One region of the Enterobacter sp. Taxon_2 genome, then DNA from elsewhere that is predicted to be linked to it. Evidence: predicted binding sites of a transcription regulator. Region 1 holds the regulator's gene; each other region holds the start of a gene.
The links. The regulator PurR, encoded in region 1, represses purine synthesis genes. The targets are predictions, from matches to a motif close to CANGCAAACGTTTGCNTG.
Positions count from the first base shown of each region.

Region 2: a site for PurR is predicted at 4,078-4,095, ahead of purH (bifunctional phosphoribosylaminoimidazolecarboxamide formyltransferase/IMP cyclohydrolase). Genes of this name have one in related genera too.
Region 3: a site for PurR is predicted at 2,230-2,247, ahead of gltS (sodium/glutamate symporter). Genes of this name have one in related genera too.
Region 4: a site for PurR is predicted at 2,106-2,123, ahead of purT (formate-dependent phosphoribosylglycinamide formyltransferase). Genes of this name have one in related genera too.

Region 1 is NZ_CM178024.1:2,051,399-2,059,083, forward strand. Features, by position in the region: gene mdtK (MdtK family multidrug efflux MATE transporter) at 1-957, opposite strand, end outside; gene AC4IC4_RS09725 (riboflavin synthase subunit alpha) at 1,183-1,824, shown strand; gene cfa (cyclopropane fatty acyl phospholipid synthase) at 1,856-3,004, opposite strand; gene punC (purine nucleoside transporter PunC) at 3,303-4,502, opposite strand; gene punR (DNA-binding transcriptional activator PunR) at 4,617-5,528, shown strand; gene purR (HTH-type transcriptional repressor PurR) at 5,546-6,571, opposite strand; gene cydH (cytochrome bd-I oxidase subunit CydH) at 6,869-6,958, shown strand; gene AC4IC4_RS09755 (MFS transporter) at 7,122-7,685, shown strand, end outside.
Region 2 is NZ_CM178024.1:233,673-241,357, forward strand. Features, by position in the region: gene hupA (nucleoid-associated protein HU-alpha) at 5-277, shown strand; gene AC4IC4_RS01070 (DUF1481 domain-containing protein) at 289-981, shown strand; gene purD (phosphoribosylamine--glycine ligase) at 1,073-2,365, opposite strand; gene purH (bifunctional phosphoribosylaminoimidazolecarboxamide formyltransferase/IMP cyclohydrolase) at 2,381-3,970, opposite strand; rRNA gene AC4IC4_RS01085 (16S ribosomal RNA) at 4,531-6,070, shown strand; rRNA gene AC4IC4_RS01090 (23S ribosomal RNA) at 6,270-7,685, shown strand, end outside.
Region 3 is NZ_CM178024.1:80,572-88,256, forward strand. Features, by position in the region: gene AC4IC4_RS00340 (AsmA family protein) at 1-667, opposite strand, end outside; gene xanP (xanthine/proton symporter XanP) at 787-2,178, opposite strand; gene gltS (sodium/glutamate symporter) at 2,405-3,607, shown strand; gene recG (ATP-dependent DNA helicase RecG) at 3,609-5,690, opposite strand; gene trmH (tRNA (guanosine(18)-2'-O)-methyltransferase TrmH) at 5,694-6,383, opposite strand; gene spoT (bifunctional GTP diphosphokinase/guanosine-3',5'-bis pyrophosphate 3'-pyrophosphohydrolase) at 6,388-7,685, opposite strand, start outside.
Region 4 is NZ_CM178024.1:2,938,093-2,945,777, reverse strand. Features, by position in the region: gene edd (phosphogluconate dehydratase) at 1-170, shown strand, start outside; gene kdgA (bifunctional 4-hydroxy-2-oxoglutarate aldolase/2-dehydro-3-deoxy-phosphogluconate aldolase) at 210-851, shown strand; gene purT (formate-dependent phosphoribosylglycinamide formyltransferase) at 894-2,072, opposite strand; gene AC4IC4_RS13980 (tellurite resistance TerB family protein) at 2,243-2,893, shown strand; gene ptrB (oligopeptidase B) at 2,979-5,039, shown strand; gene exoX (exodeoxyribonuclease X) at 5,036-5,698, opposite strand; gene AC4IC4_RS13965 (nitrilase-related carbon-nitrogen hydrolase) at 5,723-6,373, opposite strand; gene AC4IC4_RS13960 (DNA polymerase III subunit theta) at 6,484-6,714, opposite strand; gene yobA (CopC domain-containing protein YobA) at 6,852-7,223, shown strand; gene copD (copper homeostasis membrane protein CopD) at 7,225-7,685, shown strand, end outside.

The DNA of each region.
Region 1 (7,685 bases):
CAGTCCGGTCCGCGCGGCGGTTTGCGCATCGAGCGTCGAACCTTGTCCCAGGCGGAAGCCCACGCGAATCGTCACTGCCGCGGCCAGCGACATTGGCAGGACGAACATCAGGGAGCTGAAGTTCAGCGCAATCTGGTGCCCGGCCACGTTCACAATGCCCAGCGGGGAGACCAGCAGGGCAACCACGGCAAACAGGGTCACCTCAAAGAACAGCGCAAGGGCAATCGGCAACCCTAACTGCACCAGACGCGTCATGATGCTCCAGTCCGGCGTGCTGAATCTGTTCTCGTTGCGAATGTCGCGCATGGAGCGGGCGTGCTTCACGAAGGTAAGCATCGAGAAGAACATCACCCAGTAAACGGCTGCTGTCGCCACGCCGCAGCCGACGCCGCCCAGTTCCGGCATCCCGAAATGACCGTAGATAAAGATATAGTTAACCGGGATGTTGACCAGCAACCCGATAAAACCCATCACCATCCCGGGCTTGGTTTTCGCCAGACCTTCACACTGGTTACGCGCTACCTGGAAAAAGAGGTAGCCGGGCGCACCCCAAAGCAGGGCACGCAGATAGCCCACGGCTTTATCCGCCAGGGCCGGGTCAATGTTATGCATAGCGCGGATGATATGGCCCGCGTTCCAGAGCACGACCATGATCAGCACGGAGACAAACCCTGCCAGCCAGAACCCCTGACGGACCTGATGGGCAATGCGCTCGCGACGACCCGAGCCATTGAGCTGAGCGATAACAGGCGTGAGTGCGAGCAGCAGACCGTGGCCGAACAGGATGGCCGGAAGCCAGATTGACGTACCGATAGCCACGGCCGCCATATCGGTGGCGCTGTAGCCACCTGCCATTACCGTATCCACAAATCCCATTGCGGTCTGGGCCACTTGCGCGATGATCACTGGTATAGCCAGTGCCAATAACTGGCGCGCTTCATTCATGTACTTCTGCACGTGAACACCTTTATTTTGTAGTTATTTGAGAGACTAAAAAAGCCGCCGAAACGGGCAGCGAGAAGAAAATGCAGGGGGGTGCCAGCTATTGTAGCGGGCTTTAGCTATTTATCTAGTGAAAAAATCGCCAGAAAATGCGCTCCGCTGGCAACCTGTTTTTCCAACTGTTATTGTGGTGGGATTAAACGGTGTCACCACCGTCCGGAAAAAACAGGAGTTGTAAGCATGTTTACTGGTATTGTGCAGGGCACCGCCAAAGTGGTGTCCATTGATGAAAAACCTAATTTCCGTACTCATGTTGTTGAGCTGCCGGAATATATGCTTGAGGGCATTGAAACCGGTGCGTCGATTGCGCATAACGGCTGCTGCCTGACCGTGACCGAAATTAACGGCAACCAGATTAGCTTTGATTTAATGAAAGAGACGCTGCGCATCACCAACCTGGGCGAGCTGGCGGTGGGCGATACCGTCAACGTTGAACGCGCGGCGAAGTTCAGCGATGAGATTGGCGGCCACCTGATGTCCGGCCACATCATGACCACCGCTGAAGTGGCAAAAATCGTGACCTCGGAAAATAACCGTCAAATCTGGTTTAAAATGCAGGATCCGTCATTAATGAAATACATCCTCTATAAAGGATTTATTGGCATCGATGGGATTAGCCTGACGGTGGGGGAAGTGACGCCAACGCGTTTTTGCGTGCATTTAATTCCTGAAACGCTGCAGCGCACCACGCTGGGCACCAAAAAACTGGGGCATAGCGTGAATATCGAAATCGATCCGCAAACCCAGGCGGTGGTGGATACGGTTGAGCGCGTGCTGGCAGCAAAAGAAGCCGCAATAATAAAGACCACTGAAGAAGAATAAAAAATAACCCCGGATATCCGGGGTTATTTTTTTAGCGAGCGACACGCAGTCCGTGTTCAATCCCACGGCTGAATACCACCTGCCAGAGCTGAATATCCCGTGCGCGAAACGCCCCCGCGCAGGCATTCAGATAATAGCTAAACATCCGTTTGAATCGTTCAGAATAGTTGTCCGCAATCTCAGGCCAGGTCTCCTGAAAACGCGCATGCCATGCCATCAACGTGGTGTCGTAATCCGCGCCAAAGTTATGCCAGTCTTCCATCACAAAATGGGATTCGCTGGCGTTGGCAATCTGGCGAACGGACGGTAAACAGCCATTCGGAAAGATGTATTTATTGATCCACGGGTCAACGTTATTGTCGGTCCGCTTAGAGCCGATGGTGTGCAGCAGGAAGATGCCGTCCGGTTTCAGATTACGATCCACCACCTCAAAATAGGTGTCGTAGTTTTTCGGCCCGACGTGCTCGAACATGCCGACGGAAACGACCCGGTCAAACTGTTCATTCAGATCACGGTAATCCTGCAGCCGGATATCCACATCGAGACCCTGGCAGCGCTCCCGCGCCATTTTTTGCTGTTCCGCTGAAATCGTGACGCCCACTACGCTGACGCCATAGTGCTTCGCCATAAAATACGCCAGCCCACCCCAGCCGCAGCCGATATCCAGCACGCGCATGCCGGGCTGTAGCTGCAGCTTCTCGCTAATCAGACGCAGCTTTGCCTGCTGTGCTTCCTCAAGCGTCGACGCGTCTTTCCAGTAGGCGCAGGAGTACTGCATGAACGGGTCCAGCATACGGCTGAACAGGTCATTGCCGAGATCGTAATGCTCTTTGCCGACGATCCACGCGCGTTTTTTACTTTGCAGATTGAACAGTCGGGCAGAGGCGACACGCAGGGTGTCTTTCAGATTGCGCGGGAGTTGGTTTTCCAGACCGGCACGCAGCACGCTGGCAAAAAAGGTATCCAGACGTTCGCACTCCCACCAGCCGTCCATATAACTTTCTCCCAGGCCTAACGATCCCTCCCGCAATACGCGTTTAAAAAAGTCGGGATGTTTAACCTGAGGATCGGATGGCGATGATCCATTGATAGTGATGCCTGCTCGACCTAACAGTTCACTGACGATCCGGGACCAGTTATCGTCCGGAACGCTGACTTCTTCTATACACGATGAACTCATAGCTTCTCCATCACCCTGATGTGATCAGAACCTTCAAACAGCGTAGACGCTTTTTTTGGTTTGTGAGAAATCTCACGGTAAATACCGCGAGGCTAATATCCGACGTAGAACAGAGGAAGGGAGATAACCCTTGCCGAAATGCCTTCCATGGTAAAACGGGAGCACTCCGGCTCCCGTTAACACTTAATATTTATCGTATTTAATCGAACCAAATTTAGTATAGGCCTCAAAATTTGGTGATTCAATAGAAAATTGTTAGCAACCTAATCACTGAAATGTAACATGATTTCTGGCGCAATCAGGCATGCGAGGTTTCCACCTGAGCGCCGCTATCCTGCTCACGCTGCGCGGAGGCCTGCATGCGATAGCCCATCACCGCCAGCGCAACGGTGACCAGCATCACGCTGGTGGTGGTTAACAGTGGCGTCGCAATCAGCGCCGAGACCACCAGGCTTGCCAGGAAGCACAGACCCAACTGCAGGGTATTTTGCAGCGCGGCGGCGCGGCCTGTCGCCTGCGGGAACGGGCGTAACGCTTGTGCCACCACGATCGGGTAAATCGCCCCGTTCGCCACGGCCATGACGCAGAAGGGGATCAAAATTTCAGCCAGGCCCGCGCCCGGAATAAACCCGACGGCCCAGGTGCCGATGACGCTCAGCGCATACAGCACCAGCAGCCATGGCAGCATCTGCTGACCTTCCCATTTTTGCAGCGCCGCGCGACAGCCGTACCCGCCCACCAGGAAGGCGATAGTCTGCGGAACATAGCTCAAACCGATGGCCGCCGGGCTGTAGCCCATATCGTGCAGAATGAACGGCGAGCCGGTAAGCCACGCGAAGAAGCTGGCCGAACAGGCGGCGTAAATCAGGACATTGCCGCGATATGCTTTGGCGCTCAGCAGGGAGGTGAAGGTAATCGGCTTCGCATCCGCATGCGCCTCTTTTTTATGCGCGGGCTTAAGGGCAAACGCTGGCAGCATCAGCACCAGCGTGATGGCAAACAGCGTGGCAAAAATGGCCTGCCAGTCAAAGTGCGCGAGGATCCAGCTGCCCAGCAGCGGAGCCAGGGCAGGGGAAAGACCCACCAGCGGCATAATGGTGGCGAAAATACGGTTTGTGCGGTTAGCCGGATAGTAGTCGGTCACCAGTGCCTGCCAGGTCACCGCCGCAGCACAGACGCCCACGGCCTGAATAAAGCGCAGCACCAGCAGCCAGGTGGCATCGCGCACCCACAGCATCCCCAGGCAGCCCACGGCAAAAATGGCCAGACCCAGCAGCAGTACCGGTTTACGACCAAAGCGATCCGAGAGCGGTCCCCACAGCAGCTGCGCGAAAGCGAAACCGGCAAGGAACAGGCTCAGGCTGGCGCTGATGGCCGCCGCAGGGGTTTGCAAATCTTCCTGCATGGCGGCAAACGCGGGCAGGTACATGTCGGTGGCCAAAAAGCCCAGCACGCTTAAGCCGCCGAGCCAGACTAAAAATCCTTTCCTGGGTTGCATTCTCTTATTCTCCTGAGGAGGCAGGTGTACGTTGGCGCAGAGTGTAGGGAGTGCAAAGCCGCTTGTGAAACGCTAATATTTGGCGGGTGCATTCAAATTTTTTGCAGGCAGAAAATGTGGTCAGATTATTCTCTTGAAGTGGTCGATGCTGTCGCGCGTAACGGCAGCTTTAGCGGTGCAGCGCAGGAGTTGCACCGCGTCCCTTCGGCCATCAGCTACACGGTGCGTCAGCTGGAGGAGTGGCTGGCGGTTCCGCTGTTTGAGCGGCGCCATCGTGATGTGGAATTAACGCCCGCCGGGGCGTGGTTTTTGAAGGAAGGGCGTTCTGTTATCAAAAAAATGCAGATCACCCGCGAACAGTGTCAGCAGATCGCTAACGGCTGGCGGGGGCATCTTTCCATCGCGGTGGATAACATCGTTAAGCCGGAACGTACCCGGCAGATGATCGTCGATTTCTATCGTCATTTTTCAGATGTCGAGCTGCGGGTCTCGCAGGAGGTGTTCAACGGCGTCTGGGATGCGCTGGCGGACGGCAGGGCAGAGATGGCAATCGGGGCCACGCAGGCGATCCCGGTCGGGGGACGTTACGCCTTTCGCGATATGGGCATGCTGAGCTGGAAGTGCGTGGTGGCAAGCGATCATCCGCTGGCGGTGATGGAGGGGCCGCTCAGCGATGATACGCTGCGCAACTGGCCGTCGCTGGTGCTGGAGGATACCTCCCGTTCATTGCCCAAGCGTATCACCTGGCTTCTGGACAACCAGCGGCGGGTGGTAGCCCCTGACTGGGAATCGTCGGCGACGTGCCTCAGCGCCGGACTGTGCGTCGCGATGGTGCCCGTTCATTTCGCGCGTCCGCGCATCGATACCGGAGAGTGGGTTGAGCTGACGCTGGAGAATCCGTTCCCGGATGCGGCCTGCTGCCTGACCTGGCAGCAAAGTGATGTCTCGCCTGCGATGGCCTGGCTGCTGGATTATCTGGGAGACAGCGAAACGCTAAATCGGGAATGGTTACGGGAGCCAGCATAGCTGGCCCCGTAAAGCGATTAACGACGGTAATCGCGGAACGGACCGTCCGCAACGGAACGGCGTTCGATAAGACGCGGGTGAACTTCAATGGACTGCGACTCTTCACGTTTGTTGACGATCCTGTCCATCAGCATATTGAAGGCCGTTTCGCCCAGCGAATCTTTCGGCTGATGAATGGTGGTCAACGCTGGCGTGAAGAAACGCGCGTTACGCACGTTGTCATACCCGATCACGGAAATATCCTGCGGTACGCGCAGACCCAGCTCGTCGGCAGCGCAGAGCGCGCCCATTGCCATGATGTCACCCCCGCAGAAAACGGCGGTCGGACGGTGTGGCTGGGAGACGATCTGCTGCATTGCGCGGTAGCCCGACTCCGGCTCAAAGTCGCCCTGCACAATCCAGTTTTCCGGCACGTTGATCAGCGCTTCTTCCATCGCTTTCATAAAACCGGCCAGACGGCCCGCGCCGGTGTTGCGCTCCAGCGGACCGGGGATCACGCCAATCTCGCGGTGACCGCGTTCGATCAGATAACGACCGGCCATATAGCCGCCTTCAAAAGCGTTATCGATAACGGAATCAGTGAAATCCGCGCGCGCTTCACCCCAGTCCATGACCACCATGGGAATATGGCGATACTCTTCGAGCATCGACAGCACGGATTCCGGGTACTCGGAACACATTACCAGCAGGCCATCAACGCGCTTTTGCGCCATCATCGACAGGTAGGCGCGCTGTTTTTCAATGCTGTTCCACGCGTTGCCCAGAATCAGGGTATAACCTTTCTGGAAGCAGTTTTTCTCAACCGCTTCAATGATCTCGGCAAAATAGGCCGCTTCACTGCTGGTGGCCAGCAATCCAATGGACTTGGTGTGATTAACCTTGAGGCTGCGCGCAACCGCACTTGGCGAATAGTGCAGCTCTTTGATCGCTGCCCAGACGGCGTTGCGCGTCTCTTCCGCCACAAAGCGGGTTTTGTTAATTACATGTGATACGGTTGTAGTGGAAACGTTTGCGCGTTTTGCTACGTCTTTAATTGTTGCCATTAAATGTCACTCCAGACCATATCCTAAGCTCCTGAAAAACTTGAAGGTAAACGTTTGCCTTCTCTCACCCTTATCACGCAATCTTGAATTGCGGCACGCCGGGAAAACGACACGGGACGTCAGGAGGGGGTCAATGGCCGGTACGCTAATAAATTTAGCGTGGAATTTTGTCCTATCTTGATGAAAAGGGGAAGAGGTAAAGTGTTTATCAGCCTAAATCCAGGAAGATTTTTGACGTAAATTATGCAAAAATGAGCAGGCTCACTTTTCGTGGGGGGATTAAAAGGAGAAAAATTGATGAGTTCCGATCTGAAGTTTTCGCTGTTCACCACCGTTATTGTGCTGGCTCTGATTGTCGCGGCCGGTCTGACGGCTGCGCTGCACTGATTTACGCGGAGGGAGAGTCTTCTCCCTCCCGATCGACCCGATTGTTACTTCTCTGGCAAAAATCTTTTGCCATTTTGTTAACTTCTCATTTTTTGTGATTGATGTCATGCTTTCCGCTTCTTTGTTCTGTGTCACCACATGACACGGCATCCGGAGTTGACGCATGAAAATCAATTTTCCCCTGCTGGCCCTGGCGATTGGCGCTTTTGGGATTGGCACCACTGAATTCTCCCCGATGGGGTTACTGCCCGTCATCGCCCGCGGCGTGGACGTCTCGATCCCTGCGGCAGGGATGTTAATCAGCGCCTATGCTATCGGCGTGATGGTGGGGGCGCCGCTGATGACGCTTCTCCTTTCGCACCGCGCGCGCCGCAATGCGCTGATTTTCCTGATGGCGATTTTCACCCTGGGCAACGTGCTTTCGGCCATTGCGCCGGACTACACCACGCTGCTGCTGTCACGCATTCTGACCAGCCTTAACCACGGCGCGTTCTTCGGGCTGGGATCGGTCGTGGCTGCCAGCGTGGTGCCAAAACATAAGCAGGCCAGCGCCGTAGCCACCATGTTTATGGGGCTAACGATTGCTAACATTGGCGGGGTGCCTGCGGCAACCTGGTTGGGCGAGGTTATTGGCTGGCGGATGTCATTCCTGGCGACGGCTGGACTGGGCGTGGTCGCAATGGTGGCGTTGTTCTTCTCCCTGCCGAAAGGCAGCGCGGGTGAACGT
Region 2 (7,685 bases), 1.8 Mb from region 1:
ACTTATGAACAAGACTCAACTGATTGATGTAATTGCGGACAAGGCTGATCTGTCTAAAGTGCAGGCTAAAGCTGCTCTGGAATCTACCCTGGCTGCTATTACTGAGTCTCTGAAAGAAGGCGATGCTGTACAACTGGTTGGTTTCGGTACCTTCAAAGTGAACCACCGCGCTGAGCGTACTGGCCGCAACCCGCAGACCGGTAAAGAAATCAAAATCGCCGCAGCGAACGTGCCGGCATTTGTTTCTGGTAAAGCACTGAAAGACGCAGTTAAGTAAGACGCGTGGCAGTGAACAGTTTTAGCGAAGGGGCGGCAACGCCCCTTTTGTCTTTCTGGCGCGGAACGCTCGCGCTGGCAGGCATGCTGCTGCTGTCCGCCTGCAGCCACGACACCTCCCTGCCGCCGTTTACCGCCAGCGGCTACGCGGACAACCAGGGTGCAGTCAGGATCTGGCGCAAAGATTCCGGCGGCGAAGTGCATCTGCTTTCTGCCTTTAGCCCGTGGCATAACGGCAATACGTCGACGGCGGAATATCGCTGGCAGGGAGATGACCTGTCGCTGATTGAACTGAACGTCTACAGCAAGACCCCCGAACACGTGAAAGTGCGTTTTGACGACCATGGCGAGCTGAGCTTTATGCAGCGCGAAGTCAGCGGTCAAAAACAGCAGCTTTCCAGCGATCAAATCGCCCTCTACCGTTATCGTGCCGAACAAATTCGCCAGACCAGCGATGCGCTTCGTCTGGGACGCGTTGTGCTGCGCCAGGGGCGCTGGCATAACGATGGAACGGTAACCACCTGCGAAGGGCAAACGGTCAAGCCTGAGCTTGAATCCTGGGCGACCGAACACATTCAACGCCGTCAGCGTCATTCATCAATGGAAGTGAGTGTGGCGTGGCTGGAAGCGCCGGAAGGCTCTCAGCTGCTGCTGGTGGCGAACGAAGACTTCTGTACCTGGCAGCCGACGGAGAAGAGTTTTTGAGTTCTGTGGATTAAGCCGGATGGCGCTAACGCTTATCCGGCCTACGAACGATCCCCTCTCCCTTGAGGGAGAGGGTGAGGGCGAGGAGGAATTACTCCCCCTGCTCGCGCGCAATCGCGCGATAGCCGATATCCTGACGGCTAAAGCTACCGTTCCAGTGAATATCCGCCATCAGCGCATAGGCGCGCTTCTGCGCTTCTGCCACGGTATGGCCCAGCGCGGTCGCACACAGCACGCGTCCGCCGTTGGTGAGGACGCGATCGTCTTCAGCCAGCTTCGTACCGGCATGGAACACCTTCGCACCGTCAATCTCTTCCAGCGGCAGACCGTGGATCTCATCCCCGGTGTTGTAATTACCCGGATAACCACCCGCAGCAATCACCACACCCAGAGATGCACGCTCGTCCCACTCTGACGTTTTCTCGTCCAGCTTGCCTTCGCAGGCTGCCAGACACAGATCCACCAGATCGGATTTCATGCGCAGCATGATGGGCTGAGTTTCCGGATCGCCAAAGCGGCAGTTGAATTCGATAACCTTAGGGTTACCCTGCTTGTCGATCATCAGGCCCGCGTAGAGGAAACCGGTGTAGGTGTTACCTTCCGCCGCCATCCCTTTCACGGTTGGCCAGATGACGCGATCCATGGTGCGTTGATGAACTTCGTCAGTCACGACCGGAGCAGGGGAGTAGGCGCCCATTCCGCCGGTATTCGGGCCGGTATCGGCATTGCCCACACGCTTGTGGTCCTGGCTGGTGGCCATCGGCAGAACGTGCTCGCCGTCGACCATCACGATAAAGCTGGCTTCTTCACCGTCGAGGAACTCTTCAATCACGATGCGGTGGCCCGCATCGCCAAAGGCGTTACCTGCCAGCATGTCCTGAACCGCGGCTTCGGCTTCTTCGAGCGTCATCGCGACGATCACGCCTTTACCGGCGGCCAGACCGTCGGCCTTGATAACAATCGGCGCGCCCTTCTCACGTAAGTAGGCCAGAGCAGGCTCCACTTCAGTGAAATTCTGATATTCCGCCGTCGGGATGTTATGACGCGCGAGGAAATCTTTGGTGAAGGCTTTGGAGCCTTCCAGCTGCGCGGCCCCTTGCGTTGGTCCGAAGATTGTCAGGCCCGCCGCGCGGAACGCGTCAACGACGCCAATCACCAGCGGCGCTTCCGGGCCGACGATGGTCAGATCGATTTTCTCGCTCTGGGCAAAGCTCAGCAGCGCCGGAATGTCGGTCACGCCGATAGCCACGTTCTGCAGCGCGGGTTCCAGTGCGGTACCGGCGTTGCCCGGTGCCACGAAGACCGTTTTCACCAGCGGAGACTGCGCCGCTTTCCACGCCAGCGCGTGCTCGCGTCCGCCGTTACCAATTACTAATACTTTCATTTTCAGCTCCGGGAATTAATGGCGGAAGTGGCGCATGTCGGTGAAGATCATCGCAATGCCGTGTTCGTCGGCGGCGGCAATCACTTCGTCGTCGCGGATTGAGCCGCCAGGCTGGATCACGCAGGTGATGCCGACAGCAGCTGCCGCATCGATACCGTCACGGAACGGGAAGAACGCGTCAGAAGCCATGGCGGAGCCTTTCACTTCCAGACCTTCATCGCCTGCTTTAATGCCCGCGATTTTCGCGGAGTAGACGCGGCTCATCTGGCCAGCACCTATTCCGATGGTCATATTCTCTTTCGCGTAGACGATGGCGTTGGATTTGACGAACTTCGCCACTTTCCAGCAGAACAGCGCGTCACGCAGTTCCTGTTCGGTCGGCTGACGTTTGGTCACCACGCGCAGGTCGGCTTCTGTCACCATACCCAGATCGCGATCCTGAACCAGCAGACCGCCGTTTACGCGTTTGAAGTCCAGGCCCGGCACGCGTTCTGCCCACTGGCCGCAAACCAGTACGCGTACGTTCTGTTTTGCCGCGGTAATTTTGAGCGCCTCTTCGGAGGCGGATGGCGCGATGATCACTTCAACGAACTGGCGGGAGATGATGGCCTGAGCCGTTTCAGCATCCAGCTCGCGGTTGAAGGCGATAATGCCGCCGAACGCGGAGGTTGGGTCGGTTTTGTACGCGCGATCGTAGGCATCCAGAATAGAGGAGCTCACGGCAACGCCGCATGGGTTCGCGTGCTTGACGATAACGCAGGCCGGCTCGCTGAACTCTTTCACGCATTCCAGCGCGGCGTCGGTGTCGGCAATGTTGTTATAGGAGAGGGCTTTGCCCTGAACCTGCTGAGCGGTCGCAACAGAGGCTTCTTTTACCTCTTCTTCTATATAGAAGGCTGCCTGCTGGTGGCTGTTCTCACCGTAACGCATATCCTGCTTCTTAATGAAGTTCAGGTTCAGGGTGCGCGGGAAGCGGCCGGAAGGATCTTTGCTTTCACCGTGGTAAGCCGGTACCAGGCTACCGAAGTAGTTGGCGATCATGCTGTCGTACGCGGCGGTGTGTTCGAAGGCTTTGATGGCGAGGTCGAAACGCGTTTCCAGGGTCAGCGACCCTTCGTTGGCATCCATCTCATTAATAATGGTTTCGTAATCGCTGCTCTTTACGACGATGGCCACATCTTTATGGTTCTTGGCCGCGGAGCGCACCATGGTCGGGCCGCCGATATCAATATTCTCTACGGCATCTTCCAGAGAGCAGCCTTCGCGGGCAACGGTCTGGGCAAACGGGTAGAGGTTAACAACCACCATGTCGATTGGTGCGATGTCATGCTGTTCCATAATGGCGTCGTCCTGACCGCGACGGCCAAGAATACCGCCGTGGACTTTTGGATGCAGGGTTTTGACGCGTCCATCCATCATTTCCGGGAAACCGGTGTAATCGGACACTTCGGTTACCGGCAGACCTTTATCTGCTAACAGGCGAGCGGTACCGCCTGTGGAAAGCAGCTCCACACCGCGTGCGGAAAGTGCCTGAGCGAATTCGACGATACCGGCTTTATCAGAAACACTGAGCAGAGCGCGGCGGACTGGACGACGTTGTTGCATGGTAAATCCCCTGGATTTCACGATTACAGAGAGCGTTAGATGAATTTTCCTGTGAAAAACTCATCTAACACACCTGACGAGGCATCCTTGTTAAGCGCGAGCATTTTAACGAAAACGTTTGCGCAACGCTCGCACATTTTCACTTTTTCGTATCATTGTGGATAAGTCTGTGTGTAAAAAGGTATAAGGCGGGGTTTTGCTGTGGAATGCAGCAGTCAGTCATTTTTCTGTCATTTAGCGGTTGCGGCCTGCGGAGAACTCCCTATAATGCGCCTCCATCGACACGGCGGATGTGAATCACTTCACAAACAACCCGGTCGGCTGAAGAGAAAAAATCCTGAAATAACGGGTTGACTCTGAAAGAGGAAAGCGTAATATACGCCACCTCGCAACGGTGAGCGAAAGCCGCGTTGCACTGCTCTTTAACAATTTATCAGACAATCTGTGTGGGCACTCAAAGTGACATGGATTCTTAATGTCTTCGGACAATAAATGAATACCAAGTCTCTGAGTGAACATACGTAATTCATTACGAAGTTTAATTCACGAGCATCAAACTTAAATTGAAGAGTTTGATCATGGCTCAGATTGAACGCTGGCGGCAGGCCTAACACATGCAAGTCGAGCGGTAACACAGGGAGCTTGCTCCTGGGTGACGAGCGGCGGACGGGTGAGTAATGTCTGGGAAACTGCCTGATGGAGGGGGATAACTACTGGAAACGGTAGCTAATACCGCATAACGTCGCAAGACCAAAGAGGGGGACCTTCGGGCCTCTTGCCATCAGATGTGCCCAGATGGGATTAGCTAGTAGGTGGGGTAACGGCTCACCTAGGCGACGATCCCTAGCTGGTCTGAGAGGATGACCAGCCACACTGGAACTGAGACACGGTCCAGACTCCTACGGGAGGCAGCAGTGGGGAATATTGCACAATGGGCGCAAGCCTGATGCAGCCATGCCGCGTGTATGAAGAAGGCCTTCGGGTTGTAAAGTACTTTCAGCGGGGAGGAAGGTGCTGAGGTTAATAACCTCAGCAATTGACGTTACCCGCAGAAGAAGCACCGGCTAACTCCGTGCCAGCAGCCGCGGTAATACGGAGGGTGCAAGCGTTAATCGGAATTACTGGGCGTAAAGCGCACGCAGGCGGTCTGTCAAGTCGGATGTGAAATCCCCGGGCTCAACCTGGGAACTGCATTCGAAACTGGCAGGCTAGAGTCTTGTAGAGGGGGGTAGAATTCCAGGTGTAGCGGTGAAATGCGTAGAGATCTGGAGGAATACCGGTGGCGAAGGCGGCCCCCTGGACAAAGACTGACGCTCAGGTGCGAAAGCGTGGGGAGCAAACAGGATTAGATACCCTGGTAGTCCACGCCGTAAACGATGTCGACTTGGAGGTTGTGCCCTTGAGGCGTGGCTTCCGGAGCTAACGCGTTAAGTCGACCGCCTGGGGAGTACGGCCGCAAGGTTAAAACTCAAATGAATTGACGGGGGCCCGCACAAGCGGTGGAGCATGTGGTTTAATTCGATGCAACGCGAAGAACCTTACCTACTCTTGACATCCAGAGAACTTTCCAGAGATGGATTGGTGCCTTCGGGAACTCTGAGACAGGTGCTGCATGGCTGTCGTCAGCTCGTGTTGTGAAATGTTGGGTTAAGTCCCGCAACGAGCGCAACCCTTATCCTTTGTTGCCAGCGGTTAGGCCGGGAACTCAAAGGAGACTGCCAGTGATAAACTGGAGGAAGGTGGGGATGACGTCAAGTCATCATGGCCCTTACGAGTAGGGCTACACACGTGCTACAATGGCGCATACAAAGAGAAGCGACCTCGCGAGAGCAAGCGGACCTCATAAAGTGCGTCGTAGTCCGGATTGGAGTCTGCAACTCGACTCCATGAAGTCGGAATCGCTAGTAATCGTAGATCAGAATGCTACGGTGAATACGTTCCCGGGCCTTGTACACACCGCCCGTCACACCATGGGAGTGGGTTGCAAAAGAAGTAGGTAGCTTAACCTTCGGGAGGGCGCTTACCACTTTGTGATTCATGACTGGGGTGAAGTCGTAACAAGGTAACCGTAGGGGAACCTGCGGTTGGATCACCTCCTTACCTTAAAGAACCTGCCTTTGCAGTGCTCACACAGATTGTCTGATGAATGATGAACTTCTGAATGTACTTTTGAGTGCATTAAGAAGTTTTGCTCTTTAAAAATCTGGATCAAGCTGAAAATTGAAACGACACATCTTAAATGGTGTGTTCGAGTCTCTCAAATTTTCGCAATCAGAAGTGAAACATCTTCGGGTTGTGAGGTTAAGCGACTAAGCGTACACGGTGGATGCCCTGGCAGTCAGAGGCGATGAAGGACGTGCTAATCTGCGAAAAGCGCCGGCGAGGTGATATGAACCTTTGACCCGGCGATGTCCGAATGGGGAAACCCAGTGTGATTCGTCACACTATCGTTAACTGAATACATAGGTTAACGAGGCGAACCGGGGGAACTGAAACATCTAAGTACCCCGAGGAAAAGAAATCAACCGAGATTCCCCCAGTAGCGGCGAGCGAACGGGGAGCAGCCCAGAGTCTGAATCAGCTTGTGTGTTAGTGGAAGCGTCTGGAAAGTCGCAGGGTACAGGGTGATACTCCCGTACACGAAAACACACAGGCTGTGAACTCGAAGAGTAGGGCGGGACACGTGGTATCCTGTCTGAATATGGGGGGACCATCCTCCAAGGCTAAATACTCCTGACTGACCGATAGTGAACCAGTACCGTGAGGGAAAGGCGAAAAGAACCCCGGCGAGGGGAGTGAAAAAGAACCTGAAACCGTGTACGTACAAGCAGTGGGAGCACCTTCGTGGTGTGACTGCGTACCTTTTGTATAATGGGTCAGCGACTTATATTCTGTAGCAAGGTTAACCGTATAGGGGAGCCGAAGGGAAACCGAGTCTTAACTGGGCGTTAAGTTGCAGGGTATAGACCCGAAACCCGGTGATCTAGCCATGGGCAGGTTGAAGGTTGGGTAACACTAACTGGAGGACCGAACCGACTAATGTTGAAAAATTAGCGGATGACTTGTGGCTGGGGGTGAAAGGCCAATCAAACCGGGAGATAGCTGGTTCTCCCCGAAAGCTATTTAGGTAGCGCCTCGTGAACTCATCTTCGGGGGTAGAGCACTGTTTCGGCTAGGGGGCCATCCCGGCTTACCAACCCGATGCAAACTACGAATACCGAAGAATGTTATCACGGGAGACACACGGCGGGTGCTAACGTCCGTCGTGAAGAGGGAAACAACCCAGACCGCCAGCTAAGGTCCCAAAGTCATGGTTAAGTGGGAAACGATGTGGGAAGGCACAGACAGCCAGGATGTTGGCTTAGAAGCAGCCATCATTTAAAGAAAGCGTAATAGCTCACTGGTCGAGTCGGCCTGCGCGGAAGATGTAACGGGGCTAAACCATGCACCGAAGCTGCGGCAGCGACACTTAGGTGTTGTTGGGTAGGGGAGCGTTCTGTAAGCCGTTGAAGGTGTGCTGTGAGGCATGCTGGAGGTATCAGAAGTGCGAATGCTGACATAAGTAACGATAAAGCGGGTGAAAAGCCCGCTCGCCGGAAGACCAAGGGTTCCTGTCCAACGTTAATCGGGGCAGGGTGAGTCGACCCCTAAGGCGAGGCCGAAAGGCGTAGTCGATGGGAAACAGGTTAATATTCCTGTACTTGGTGTTACTGCG
Region 3 (7,685 bases), 2.0 Mb from region 1:
CGATAATCCAGCTCCCGTCGGCGTTGCGCAGGGCGGAGCCGGTGAGTGACCCGCGGGCCATATCGGCGCCAATCGTGTTCAGCACCACCTCCTTGCCGTTAAGCTGGCCCTCGATCAGCACGTTGGTGGCCGGTACGCCGTTCAGGGTCAGCGAGCCTGCGCTCATCTGAATCTGCGCGTTGTTCCCCAGCACGTTGCCGGCTTCCGGCTGCCACGGGCTGACACCGCCCGTCACCTTCTGCGCGCTCAGGTCCCATTCGGTATTCGGGCTGTTAAAGGCCATGTTGTTCAGCTGCAGGCGATCCGCCTGGAAAGGCAGCGGCGCCGTCTGCGGCGAGAGATTCAGCGTGCCGTCGAACAGGGTGATGGTGTCCATATGCAGCGGATCGGTTACCTGGCGGCTGCTCAGGCCAATATCGACTTTTTTGGCGACCAGCGTGGCGGGTTTACCGTCCCGACCAAAGATGACGTTTTCCAGAATAATGTGGGAAGGCGACGAAAAGCGGTGATTCATCTTGTCGAAACTGAGTTCGTAATCGGTATTCACCGTCACCCAGCTGCTGACCTGAGACGCGCCCCAGCGGGTCTGGAGCAGAATGTAGAGCGCCAGCATCACAATGAGCAGGGCTACCAGAAGATAGATGAGGAGCTTTCCAATAAATTTCATGGCCTTCCATCCCGCAAAACGCACATAAGGGAGTTATGCACGATTTATGCGCAATCCTCAAGGCGGGAATGGTGTAATTAGATGTCACGGCAGGCATTGACTGCCTGCCGTGAGAGAAATCAATTTTTCTCAGGCGGGAAAACGAGGTTCAACACGATAGCGGTGATACCGCCTGCGGCAATGCCGGAAGAGAGCAGGTTTTTCACCCAGTCAGGTGCAAACTGCAGGATCAGCGGCTGCTGGGAAACGCCCAGACCGACGGCCAGCGACAGGGCGATAATCATGATCGCGCGGCGGTTCAGCGGCTCGCGGGAGACGATACGCACGCCGGAGGCCGCGATCGTCCCGAACATCACCAGCGTTGCGCCGCCCAGCACCGGCTCAGGGATGTGCTGCACAAAGCCGCTCACCGCCGGGAACAGGCCGAGGACGATCAGCATCAGCGCCACCACGAAGCCAACGTAGCGGCTGGCCACGCCGGTCAGCTGGATCACGCCGTTGTTCTGACCGAAGCAGGAGTTCGGGAAGGTGTTGAATACCGCAGAGACAAACGAGTTCAGGCCATTCGCCAGCACGCCGCCTTTCAGGCGCTTCATGTACAGCGGGCCGGACACCGGCTGCTCGGAGACGTCGGAGGTGGCGGTGATATCACCGATGGTCTCCAGAGAGGTGATCATAAAGACCAGCATCAGCGGCAGGAGCAGACCCCAGTCAATGCCCAGACCGTAGTACAGCGGCGTAGGAACGGTGATCAGCGCGCTGTTGGTCGGCGCGGTGTTCTCCGGCAGCATGCCCAGCGCCCACGCCAGCAGGTAACCCGCCGCCATGGCGATCACCAGCGAGGCCACGCGCAGGTAAGGGTTACGCTGACGGTTAAGCAGAATAATGATCGCCAGCACGACGCCTGCCAGCAGCAGGTTTTTCGGCGCGCCGAAGGTGTGGTCGCTCATTGCGGCATAGCCGCCGCCGATGGAGGTAAGACCCACCTGAATCAGCGACAGGCCGATAATCATCACGACGACGCCGGAAACCAGCGGGGTGATAACGCGGCGAGCCAGATGCAGAACGCGGGATATCACCATCTCCGTACAGCTGGCCAGCATCAGCGTGCCGAACAGCGCCGCCATCATGGTCGGGACATCCGCACCGCCGGTTTTCAGCGCCGTACCGCCCATGATCAGGGGCGCCACGAAGTTAAAGCTGGTGCCCTGAATCGACAATAATCCCGACCCCACCGGCCCCCATGCTTTAATTTGAATAATCGAGGCCACGCCGGAGGCAAAAAGAGACATGCTGATAATGTGCTGCGTGTCCTGCGCCGGTAAACCGAGCGCCTGGCAAATCAGCAGCGCCGGGGTGATCACCGCAACAAACATCGCCAGAAGATGCTGGCAGGCGGCGAACAGCGTTTGCGGCAGCGGCGGGCGGTCTTCAAGGCGGTAAATCAGTTCGCTATTTTGCTTCTGCGCAATCGGTTGCGCATCAGGCGACTCTATGGTGTTAACGGACATCGGCGGCAATCCCACGGTGGAAAAGCGGGCATTTTATCTGACCACCTGGTAAAAGCAAACGATTGCCAGCAAAAAAAGGGAAGAAAATCTGCCGCTGTGAGCAGGTTTTCTACAACGCATCGGGAAAAAAAATTACACTTTTTCGCGCCGGGAGCTCATGAAGAGCGCAAACCGGCCCAGGATAACGCCGCGTGTGTATGGAACACGCGCAAAACAGGAGCCTTCTATGATTCATCTCGATACGTTGTCGACACTTGTTGCCGCAACGCTGGTCTTACTGCTTGGCCGTAAGCTGGTACATAGCGTTTCCCTTCTGAAGAAATACACCATTCCTGAACCTGTCGCCGGTGGCCTGCTGGTGGCGCTGGCCCTGCTGATACTGAAAAAAAGCATGGGCTGGGAAATCGATTTTGATATGTCCCTGAAGGACCCGCTGATGCTGGCCTTCTTTGCCACCATCGGCCTGAACGCCAACCTGGCGAGCCTGCGGGCGGGCGGTAAAGTGCTCGGCGTATTCCTGATTGTGGTGGTGGGGCTGCTGCTGATGCAAAACGCTATCGGCATCGGGATGGCGACACTGCTGGGACTGGATCCGCTGATGGGGCTGCTGGCGGGGTCAATTACCCTTTCGGGCGGCCACGGTACCGGGGCCGCATGGAGCAAGCTGTTTATCGAGCGCTACGGGTTTGAAAACGCGACGGAGGTGGCGATGGCCTGCGCGACCTTTGGGCTGGTGCTGGGTGGCCTGATTGGCGGCCCGGTGGCACGCTATCTGGTGAAGCACTCCACCACACCGGACGGCAGGCCGGACGATGAGCTGGTGCCGACCGCATTTGAAAAGCCGGACGTCGGGCGCAGCATTACCTCGCTGGTGCTGATTGAAACCATCGCGACGATCGCCATCTGCCTGACCGTGGGCAAAGTGGTTGCGCAATGGCTGGCGGGCTCAGCGTTTGAACTGCCGACGTTTGTCTGCGTGCTGTTTATCGGGGTGATCCTGAGCAACGGCCTGGCGCTGATGGGCTTCTATCGCGTGTTTGAACGGGCGGTGTCGGTGCTCGGCAACGTCTGCCTGTCGCTGTTCCTGGCGATGGCGCTGATGAGCCTCAAGCTGTGGGAGCTGGCCTCGCTGGCGCTGCCGATGGTGGCGATTCTGGCGGTGCAGGCCCTGTTTATGGCGCTGTATGCCATGTTCGTGACCTGGCGCATGATGGGTAAAAACTACGATGCGGCGGTGCTGGCGGCGGGTCACTGCGGGTTTGGTCTGGGGGCTACCCCAACGGCTATCGCCAACATGCAGGCGATCACCGAACGCTTCGGGCCTTCGCACATGGCGTTTCTGGTGGTCCCAATGGTCGGGGCGTTCTTTATTGATATTGTCAACGCGCTGGTGATTAAGCTGTACCTGATGCTGCCGATGTTTGCCTGAATCAGGCGTTGGAATAGCGTTCGGTTTCCGGCATCCAGCGCTCAATTAACGCTGCCGCCTGTTCGGGGTAGCGTTCATGAATGTGGCGGGCGAGGCGCTGAACCTCGGGGATCATGGCCTGATCGCGCAGCAAATCCGCCACTTTGAATTCCGCGTTCCCCGTCTGACGCGTGCCCAGCAGTTCGCCCGGGCCGCGGATCTCCAGGTCTTTTTGCGCAATCACAAAACCGTCGTTGCTGTCGCGCAGCACCTGCAACCGCATCTGGGCTGTTTTTGAGAGCGGGGCTTTGTAGAGCAGGACGCAGTGGGACGCTACCGCGCCACGGCCAACGCGCCCGCGCAGCTGGTGGAGCTGGGCAAGGCCCAGGCGCTCCGGGTTTTCGATGATCATCAGGCTGGAGTTCGGGACGTCCACGCCCACTTCAATGACCGTCGTGGCGACCAGCAAATGCAGCTCGCCCTGCTTAAACGACTGCATCACCGCCTGTTTTTCGGCAGGCTTCATGCGTCCATGAACCAGGCCCACGTTCAGCTCCGGCAGTGCCAGCTTAAGCTCTTCCCACGTGGCTTCGGCAGCCTGCGCTTCCAGCAGTTCCGACTCCTCAATCAGCGTACAGACCCAGTAGGCCTGACGGCCTTCGTGGGTGCAGGCGTTGCGCACGCGGTCGATGATATCGCTGCGGCGCGTGTCGGGAATGGCGACCGTTGTGACCGGGGTACGGCCCGGCGGCAGTTCGTCGATGGTGGAGGTATCCAGATCGGCGTAGGCGGTCATCGCCAGGGTGCGCGGGATCGGCGTAGCGGTCATGATCAGCTGATGCGGGTGGAAGCCCTGCTGCAGGCCTTTCTCCCATAATGCCAGACGCTGGTGCACGCCGAAGCGGTGCTGCTCGTCGATAATCACCAGCGCAAGGCCGTTAAACTGCACCTGCTCCTGGAAGATGGCGTGCGTGCCGACAATCATCTGCACCTGCCCGCTGGCAATAGCCTCCTGTTGCGCAAGGCGCGCTTTGCCTTTTTGCTTCCCGGCAAGCCAGCCCACTTCAATGCCCAGCGGCGCGAACCAGGCGCGGAAATTGTTGGCGTGCTGTTCCGCCAGCAGTTCGGTCGGTGCCATCAGCGCGACCTGTTTGCCGTGGGCAATCGCACGCAGGGCGGCCAGCGCGGCAACCAGCGTTTTGCCGGAACCCACGTCGCCCTGCACCAGGCGCATCATCGGCACGTCGAGCGCCATATCGCGTTCGATTTCGGCGGTGACGCGCGCCTGCGCGCCGGTGGGCTTAAACGGCAGCGAGGCCAGCAGCTTATCTTTGAGTTCATCATTCTGGCTTAAGGGCTGGGCGTGGAAACGCTGCGCGCCGGCGCGAAGCGCCAGCATGCTCAGGTTATGGGCCAGTAATTCCTCAAGGATAAGACGCCGTTGGGCGGGGTGTTTGCCGCTTTCTAAATCGCTGAGCTGTAGCGTTGGCGGCGGGCGGTGCAGGGTGCGCAGCGCCTCGGGCAGGCTCATCATGCCCTGCGCCAGCTCGGGCGGCAGCAGCTCGGTAATGGCGCAGGTATCCAGCAGCTCCAGCGCCTGATCGGTGAGCTTACGCAGCGTCGCCTGCTTGATGCCTTCCGTCGTCGGGTAAACCGGGGTGAGCGTCTCCTGCAGCTCCGGCGTGCTGAGATCGCCCTGCACGCGGTACTCCGGGTGGATCATCTCTGCGCCGTATTTCCCGCGTTTGGCTTCGCCATAGGCCAGCACCCTGCGGCCCGTCGCCAGGCTGTTTTTCATCGCCGCGCTGAAGTTGAAAAAACGCATGGTGAGAATGCCGGTGCCGTCGCTGATCTGGCAGGTCATCATCCGGCGCCCGCCGAAGGTGATGTTGCAGTTCAGGACTTCGCCTTCAACGGTGGCGTAAATGGCAGGAAGGAGATCGCCAATCTTGTATAGCTGGGTGCGGTCTTCGTAACGCAGGGGGAGGTGAAGCAGGAGATCCTGCACCGTGTGCAGGCCAATTTTTGCCAGCTTATTGCTTTGCGCCGCGCCCACGCCCGTCAGGCTGTTGAGCGGGATGGCATCCAGCAGGCGGCCTTTCATCGCTTACCCGGCGTACTGCATGGTGGCCCACCACTCGGCATCGGCTTCAATTTCGCCCTGCGCGTTGACGTGGGGGTAAGGCAATTTTTTCTGCTTCGCAACGCGAGCCAGCACCGGATAGCCACCTTCAAACAGCAGGCGCTGCTGTTCCTCTTCCGGCAGCATGCTGTTGCTGCGCTCGTACATCCCGGCGTTCTGACGCTGGCGCTGCGCTTCATACAGAATGAGCGCGGACGCCACGGAGACGTTAAGAGACTGGACCATGCCGATCATCGGAATGATGATGTCCCGATCCGCCAGATCCAGCGCTTCGTTGGTGATCCCGGTTTTCTCCTGACCCATCAAAATGCAGGTCGGGCGGGTGTAGTCGATCTCGCGGAAATCTACGGCTTTAGCGGACAGGTTAGTGGCCAGGATCTGCATCCCGCGCCCTTTCAGGTGCGATACGGCTTCGCCAATGGTGTGATGATTTTTAACAGACACCCAGCTGTTGCTGCCTGCCGCCGCCGAGACCGTATTTCGCATACGGCCGTCCGGCCAGACGGCGTGCACTTCATGCACGCCGACGGCATCTGCGGTACGAACGATAGCAGAGACGTTATGAGGTTTATGCACCTGCTCCATGCAGACCGTCAGGTCAGGCTGACGCCTGGCGAGCATTTCGCAGATACGTGCATAACGTTGTGAATTCATAAACCTAGTTTCGGTTTCGGGTGACTTTAATCACGTCCGGCATGACGCGGATCTTGCGCATAATATTCGCCAGATGTACGCGGTCGCGAGCGGTCAGACGAATAAAGGCGCTATACACGCGGCCATCTTTCTCTTCCGTATTCAGGCTCTGAATGTTGGACGAAGCCGTGTTGATCGCTGCCGTCAGATTCGCCAGGGCACCCTGGTGGTTGAACATATCCACCTTAATTTCGGTGATAAATTCCTGCGCGGTCTCTTTATCCCACTCGACCGCCATAAACTTCTCGGCTTCTTTCTGATAGCCGCGAATGTTACGGCAGGATTCGTGGTGGATAACCAGCCCTTTGCCCGGGCTGACGTGCGCAATAATCGGATCGCCAGGAATTGGACGACAGCATTTTGCGAAGGTGATCAGCACGCCGTCCGCGCCTTTAATCGGCAGGTGTCCGTGGCTTTGCGTGGTTGCAGGCACCGCTGTTGTATCGCCTTGCTGCAGGTTCTTCGCCACCACCACGCTCATGGCGTTGCCGAGGCCAATCTCTGCCAGCAGGTCGTCAAGCGACGTAAGCTTCATGCGCTCCAGCTCACGCTGGACGTTCTCCTGCGGAATTTCAGCCAGCTTGCGACTGCCGCCCAACGCGTGGTTGAGAAGACGACGCCCAAGGCTGACGGAATCATCACGCTTGAGGTTTTTCAGCAGCTGGCGAATTTTGGCGCGTGCTTTGGAGCTCACGACAAAGTTCAGCCAGGCCGCGTTCGGACGTGCGCCCGGCGCGGTAATAATTTCTACCGTCTGGCCGCTGGAAAGCGGCTGAGACAGCGGATAAGGCTGTCTGTCGACGCGCGCGCCGACGCAGGCATGTCCGATATCGGTATGCACGGCGTAAGCGAAGTCGACCGGCGTTGCGCCCGCAGGCAGTTCGACAATGCGACCTTCTGGGGTGAAAACGTAAATCTCATCCGGGAAGAGATCGGATTTAACGCTCTCGATAAATTCAAACGAGCTGCCCGCACTCTGCTGAAGCTCCAGCAGGCTCTGCATCCAGCGCTGGGCGCGGATTTGTGCGGTCGTGCTGCTTTCGCCACCGTGCTCTTTATACGCCCAGTGTGCGGCAACCCCCATCTCTGCCATCTGGTCCATGTCTTCGGTGCGGATCTGCACCTCAACAGGTACACCGTGCGGACCAATCATCGAGGTGTGCAAAGATTGATAGCCGTTCGCTTTTGGAATGGCGATGTAATCTTTCATGCGCCCCGGACGCGGTTTATAGAGGCTGTGCATCTGCCCCAGCACGCGATAAC
Region 4 (7,685 bases), 890 kb from region 1:
GTCAGACAGGCGAGTTAACCCTGCTGGTGGATGACGCCGAGCTGGCGGCACGTCAACCCCATATTCCTGACCTGAGCGCATCGCGCGTGGGGACCGGACGCGAAATGTTCAGCGCGCTGCGTGAGAAGCTCTCCGGTGCGGAGCAGGGCGCAACCTGTATTACGTTTTAAGACGACTTGATTTTAACGATCTGGCGAGAGAAGACTCTGATGAAAAACTGGAAAACAAGTGCAGAAGCAATCCTGACCACTGGCCCTGTCGTGCCGGTTATCGTGGTAAACAAGCTGGAGCACGCTGTACCGATGGCGAAAGCGCTGGTTGCGGGCGGCGTTCGCGTTCTGGAAGTGACCCTGCGCACCGCCTGCGCGATGGATGCCATTCGCGCGATTGCTAAAGAAGTGCCGGACGCCATCATCGGTGCGGGTACCGTGACGAACGTAAAACAGCTGGCTGAAGTGACCGAAGCGGGCGCGCAGTTTGCCATCAGCCCGGGCCTGACCGAGTCGCTGCTGAAAGCCGCGACCGAAGGCACCATTCCGCTGATCCCGGGCATCAGCACCGTCTCTGAACTGATGCTGGGCATGGACTACGGTCTGAAAGAGTTCAAATTCTTCCCGGCTGAAGCGAACGGCGGCACTAAAGCGCTGCAGGCGATTGCGGGTCCCTTCTCTCAGGTACGCTTCTGCCCGACGGGGGGTATCTCTCCTGCCAACTACCGTGACTACCTGGCGCTGAAAAGCGTGCTGTGCATCGGTGGCTCATGGCTGGTTCCGGCGGATGCGCTGGAAGCGGGCGACTGGGATCGCATCACAAAACTGGCTCGCGAAGCGGTGGAAGGCGCGAAGCAGTAAGCCATTCGCCGCATGAAAAACGGGCCTTTCGGCCCGTTTTTTTTATCCCGTTACCTTAACGCTTGCTGCGGCTGCTTTCGCTCTCGCCACGGCGTCGTCAACGTTATCCCCGGTGGCTAATGCCACGCCAAGACGACGGGTACCGTCGATCTCCGGCTTGCCGAACAAACGTACCTGCAACCCGGCACCCACTGCCGCGTCGACGTTATCAAACGTAACGTTCTGGCTGGTTAACTGCGGCAGGATGACCGCCGAGGCGGCCGGGCCGTACTGACGGATACCGCCGACGGGCAGGCCGAGGAAGGCGCGCACGTGCAGGGCGAACTCGGAAAGATCCTGCGAAATCAGCGTGACCATGCCGGTGTCATGCGGGCGAGGGGAGACTTCGCTGAAAATCACCTCGTCGCCGCACACAAACAGCTCTACGCCGAACAGGCCATAGCCGCCCAGCGCGAGGACGGTTTTACGGGCGATCGCCTGCGCACGCTCCAGCGCCAGGGCGCTCATCTGCTGCGGCTGCCAGGATTCGCGGTAATCGCCATCTTCCTGACGGTGGCCAATCGGATCGCAGAAATGGACGCCGTCAACGGCGCTGACGGTCAGCAGGGTGATCTCGAAATCAAACTTCACGACGCCTTCAACGATGACGCGACCGGCGCCGGCGCGGCCACCCTGCTGGGCGTAATCCCACGCCTTATCGAGCGTGCTGCTATTGCGAATGAAGCTCTGCCCTTTACCGGAGGAGCTCATCACCGGCTTAACGATACACGGGTAGCCAATCTCCTCTACGGCCTGCAGGAACGCGGCTTTATCGCCCGCAAAACGGTAGCTCGAGGTGGGCAATCCCAGCTCTTCTGCCGCCAGGCGACGAATGCCTTCGCGGTTCATGGTCAGCTTTGCGGCTTTCGCGCAGGGCACCACGCGCTGGCCTTCCTGCTCCAGGGCGATCAGCGTATCGGTGGCAATCGCTTCAATTTCCGGTACAACGAAATCGGGCTTCTCGCGCGTAATCAGTTCGCGAAGGGCATCGCCATCCAGCATGTTAATCACATAAGAACGATGGGCGACGTGCATGGCGGGTGCGTCGGCGTAACGGTCTACGGCGATGACTTCCACACCTAAACGTTGGCACTCAATGGCGACCTCTTTTCCCAGCTCGCCCGATCCCAACAGCATCACTCGCGTCGCCGCAGGTCGCAGCGCAGTTCCTAAACGAATCATAACAATCCCCCTAAAAAAGTTGCGCGCAGTATAAACGAAAACGTTTGCGTCTGTCTTGCGCAGGGATAAACGCGAGGGCAGAAATTTGCGCTTCTTTAGCCCGACCAGACATTTCCTGACGCCCGCTCGCTTACGCTGTGGAACATGTTCACCGTTAAGTGAGGGAAACCATGTCTGGCTGGCTAAATCAATTGCAATCCCTGTTAGGGCAGAAAACATCGTCTTCCGGCGAGCGGGACCTCAGTAAACTGCTGGTACCCGGGGCGCTCGGCGGGCTGGCTGGCCTGCTGGTCGCGAATAAATCCTCGCGCAAGCTGCTGGCAAAGTACGGGACAGGCGCGCTGCTGGCCGGCGGCGGCGCCATCGCGGGCACCGTGCTGTGGAATAAGTACAAGGACCGGGTACGGACCGCGCACAGCGATGAACCGCATTATGGCGAGCACACCTCGCCGCTGGATCTGCGTACCGAACGGCTCATTCTTGCGCTGGTTTTTGCCGCGAAAAGTGACGGGCATATTGACGACAAAGAACGAGCGGCGATCGAGCAGCAGCTGCGCGAAGCCGGCGTTGAAGAGAAGGGAAGAGCGCTGGTGGCGCAGGCCATTGAACAGCCGCTCGAGCCGCAGCGTCTTGCGCAAAGTGTGAAAAATGAGGAAGAGGCGCTGGAGCTCTATTTCCTCAGCTGTGCCGCCATCGATATCGACCATTTTATGGAGCGGAGCTACCTTAACGCCCTGGGCGATGCGTTAAAGATCCCTCAGGACGTGCGCGAGGGCATTGAGCGGGATATCCGCGAACAAAAACAGGCGTTACAGGGATAGCCTCCGCCGTCGCGACGCTGTTTCGCTTGCATCATGCGTGGGTTTTGCCAACCTTATAGGGTGTAAAACTTAAAAGAATGATGACATGCCACCGAAAGCCCGACGTACTCCTTATGCGATCACCACGCATGGCGATACGCGCATAGACAACTATTACTGGCTGCGGGACGATTCGCGCTCCCGGCCAGAGGTACTCGACTACCTGCACGAGGAAAACGACTATGGCCGCAAGGTCATGTCCAGCCAGCAGACGCTTCAGGACCAACTGCTGAATGAGATGGTGCAGCGTATTCCTCAGCGTGATATCTCCGCGCCCTGGACCAAAAACGGCTATCGCTATCGCCATATTTACGAGCCCGGCAATGAGTATCCCATCTACCAGCGTCAGTCGGTATTAAGCGCCGAATGGGATGAGTGGGATATTCTGCTGGATGCCAACCAGCGCGCCGCCCACAGCGAATTTTATACTCTGGGCGGCATGTCCATTTCGCCGGATAACGCGGTGATGGCGCTGGCGGAGGATTATCTCTCCCGTCGCCAGTACGGCCTGCGTTTTCGCAATCTGGACACCGGCAACTGGTATCCGGAAATGCTGGAAAACGTTTCCCCGGATTTTGTCTGGGCGAATGATTCCGAGACGGTTTACTACGTCAAAAAGCACGCCTCGACGCTGCTGCCTTATCAGGTGTGGCGACACACCGTGGGAACAGACTCCGCTGACGACGAGCTGGTCTATGAAGAGAAAGACGAAACGTTCTATGTCAGCCTGCATAAAACCTCCTCGCGCCACTATGTGATTATCTTCCTGGCCAGCGCGACGACCTCGGAAGTTCTGCTGCTGGATGCCGAACTTCCCGACGCCCAGCCGCTCTGTTTCCTGCCGCGCCGCAAGGATCACGAGTACAGCCTGGATCACTTCCAGCACAGCTTTTATTTGCGCTCTAATCGCGAGGGCAAAAACTTTGGTCTCTATAAAACAAAAGTGCGCGATGAGCGCAAATGGGAGGTGCTTATCCCCGCGCGGGATCAGGTGATGCTTGAAGGGTTCACCCTGTTTACCGACTGGCTGGTGGTGGAAGAGCGTCAGCGCGGGCTGACCAGTATCCGGCAAATCAACCGTAAAACGCGGGAAGTGGTGGGGATCGCGTTCGACGACCCGGCCTATGTGACGTGGATTGGTTTCAACCCTGAACCTGAATCCTCGCGGCTGCGCTACGGCTACTCATCGATGACCACGCCGGACACCCTGTTTGAGCTGGATATGGATACCGGGCAGCGTCAGGTGATTAAACAGACCGAGGTCAAAGGGTTTGAGTCTGAAAACTACCGCAGCGAGCACCTGTGGGTCACCGCCCGGGATGGCGTCGAGGTCCCCGTCTCGCTCGTCTATCACAAAGCCCACTTCCAGAAAGGCAAAAACCCGATCCTGGTATACGGTTACGGCTCGTATGGCTCAAGCATGGACGCCGATTTCAGCAGCAGCCGGTTAAGCCTGCTCGATCGCGGCTTTGTTTTTGCCATCGCCCATATTCGCGGTGGCGGTGAACTGGGGCAGCACTGGTATGAAGACGGGAAATTCCTGAAAAAGAAAAACACCTTCAATGACTACCTCGACGTCTGCGATGCGCTGATTGAGCAGGGCTACGGGGATCCGCAGCTTTGCTTTGGGATGGGCGGCAGCGCGGGCGGCATGCTGATGGGGGCGGTGATCAACCAGCGTCCCGACCGCTTTAAGGGGATTGTCGCGCAGGTTCCGTTTGTCGATGTGGTGACGACCATGCTCGATGAATCCATCCCGCTTACGACAGGGGAGTTTGAAGAGTGGGGGAATCCGCAGGATGAGATGTACTACCGCTATATGAAAGCGTACAGCCCGTACGATAACGTGGAGGCGAAAGCCTACCCGCATATGCTTGTCACCACCGGTTTGCATGATTCTCAGGTGCAGTACTGGGAGCCGGCAAAATGGGTGGCAAAACTGCGGGAGCTGAAAACCGATGACAACCTGCTGCTGCTGTGTACCGATATGGACTCCGGTCACGGCGGGAAATCGGGACGATTTAAATCCTACGAAGGAGTTGCCCTGGAATATGCCTTTTTAATAGGCCTGGCGCAGGAGACGCTGCCAGGCCGTGCGGAGCGTTAAGCGTCGCCCAGATAATGTTTCAGCGTTAAGCGCAGTTCCGGGCTCATTCTGTCGAGGTTGTTATACAGCCAGCGCAAATAGCCCGGGTCTTTATCCGCCACCTCGGACACCGGCTTCCCGCGATATTTACCAAAGGTAAATGTGGTCAGAAGTGCAGGACGGCCGGTGATGGTCGCCATATCATCCGGCGTCCAGCCAGAGATATTCATAATATCTATCAGTAACGCGGCGGTGATATAGCAGTCATACAGGGCGCGGTGATGGTGCAGTCCCTCAGGCGTTCTGACGCTGAGCTTGCGGGATTTATACAGCGCCATATTGCTGTATTTAATCCCCGGCCACAGTCGACGAGCCAGCTTCATGGTACAAATCCATTCCCCCGGCATTTCAGGTAACACCCGGCGGTCAAAACTGGCGTTATGCGCGACGTACCACGGGCTACCGTAGTAGTGCGGAATGATCTCTTCGATCCACGGCTTATCCGCTACCATCGATTCGGTAATGCGATGGATAGCCATCGCCTGAGGGCTGATGGGGCGGTCGGGACGCACCAGATGGCTCATTGGGTTGACGATTTTACCATCAACCACGTCGACAGAGGCCACTTCCACTATTCCGCCCTGAAGATCGCAAGTTTCGGTATCGATGACGCGCAGCATTAAACACTCCTGAGCTTAAAACGCCTAGCCTAAAGGAATGACATCGCCTTGCCAACCCTCTCCGCCGAGCGTACCGGTCACCAGAAGCTCGCCCTTATCCGCGCGCACGATCAGTTGGCCTTTTTCATCCCACAGCGCACTGCCGCCGCAGGCGTTCGCCATCAGCACCGCAATAGCATACTTATGCGCGAAGCGCTGCAGGGTACTGATGGTCTGCCGCCAGCGGTGATCCTCTACGGACTGACTGCTGGTAAACAGCGAAGCTCTGGGATCGAGATTGGGTGAATCAGCATGCGCATCAATAATGCTGAGGTGTTTATCCCCCGGCACCAGGCTGGCACCGCTACCTTGCGGGTAGCGCAGGATGCGGTTACGGGCGGGCGTGAAGAGCGCGAGGCCTTTCTGGCGTTGACCATTCCGTTCCAGGGGGAGCCCGGCAATCACGGTAATCCGGTAAAAATGTGCCGCGTCAAGCAGCGGTTCCAGCTGGGCGTCATCGGGTGGGGGAGGTAACGTCGGTGCGCCTGAGCCCGTTAATGAGAGTTCAGGGAAGACCAGCAAATCACAGCGCTGCCGTGCTGCTTCGGCGATGAAGCGCAGGTGGTGCGTAACATGGTCATCCACACTCTGGTGCTGACCGCCATACTGAGCTGCCGCTATATTCCAATGTGACATCGTGACTTCCTTATACACTGAGTCGCAGAGATTTAAGAATACACCTAAATTTATCAGGGTTTTCTTATCCTGCCAGATTCCGCGTAAGGAAGTGTAACGACTCGTTAAGCTTATTTAACTTTAGGTTCGTACGGTAAACGGGAGAGGTTAACCGAGGCGAGACGGTGGGCGATTAATCTTTCGCGAAACCAGTCGCGCAGATGGGCGGGCTGTTCCCGTTCAACGACTTCAGCCACGACAGGCATGTTGTAACGCTCTTTAAACGCGACGCCAGCGGCAGCGAGATCGACATTTACTTTATCCATCTCGTCCTGCGGAAGGGCGGCCAGATTGATCTTCATTTCCTTCTCCTTTTTCTGCGGCGGCAACGTTACCGCGATTGCACGACGATGACAAGCGGAGGCAGGATGTTCCTCGACTCGCTTATTATACAGCGTTATTCTTTAGCTTACAGACATAACAAAAAGGAATGATTGCGATGGGTTTCTCCACCTCCCGCGCGGTATGCGCACTGGTTTTTGTGGCTTCAACGATGATGACACCCTCCGTGCTGGCACATGCACATCTTACACAGCAGATCCCGGCAGCAGACAGCGTAGTGACCGCACCGCAGGCACTGACGCTGAATTTTTCGGAAGGTATCGAACCTGGATTTAGCGGTGTGGTGGTGACGGACGTGCAAAAGCAGGTCATCAAAACGGGTACCGCTACGCGAGACGAAAAGAACAAGGCGCAACTCACCGTTCCGCTGGAACAAACGCTGACGTCAGGGACGTACCAGGTGGACTGGCATGTCGTCTCCGTAGACGGTCATAAAACCAAAGGCAGCTATCACTTTAGCGTGAAATAGCATGCTGGCGCTGTGTTATATCGGGTTGCGCTTTATCCATTTCGGGGCGCTGATGCTGGTTTTTGGTAATGCGCTTTACAGCGTCTGGTTTGCGCCTTCCTCTCTCCAGCGACTGATGTCCCGGCGTTTCCAGCTGCAGCAGAAAGTTGCTGCCTTGTTGAGCCTGGCGGCTGCACTCCTGATGTTTATGCTTCAGGGCGGACTGATGGGTAACGGCTGGGGCGATGTATTTGCTCCGCAGGTCTGGTATGGCGTACTGAGGACACAGTTTGGTGGCGTCTGGCTGTGGCAAATTATTCTTGCTGTGATGACGGTCGGTGCGGCATGGCTCGCGCCGCTGAAGGGGTCGCGGCTGCTGCTGCTCGCCATGGGCCAGCTTATCCTGCTGGCTGGGGTAGGTCACGCGGCGATGAACGACGGTCCGATGGGGTCATTGCAGCGGCTTAACTATGCTTTTCACCT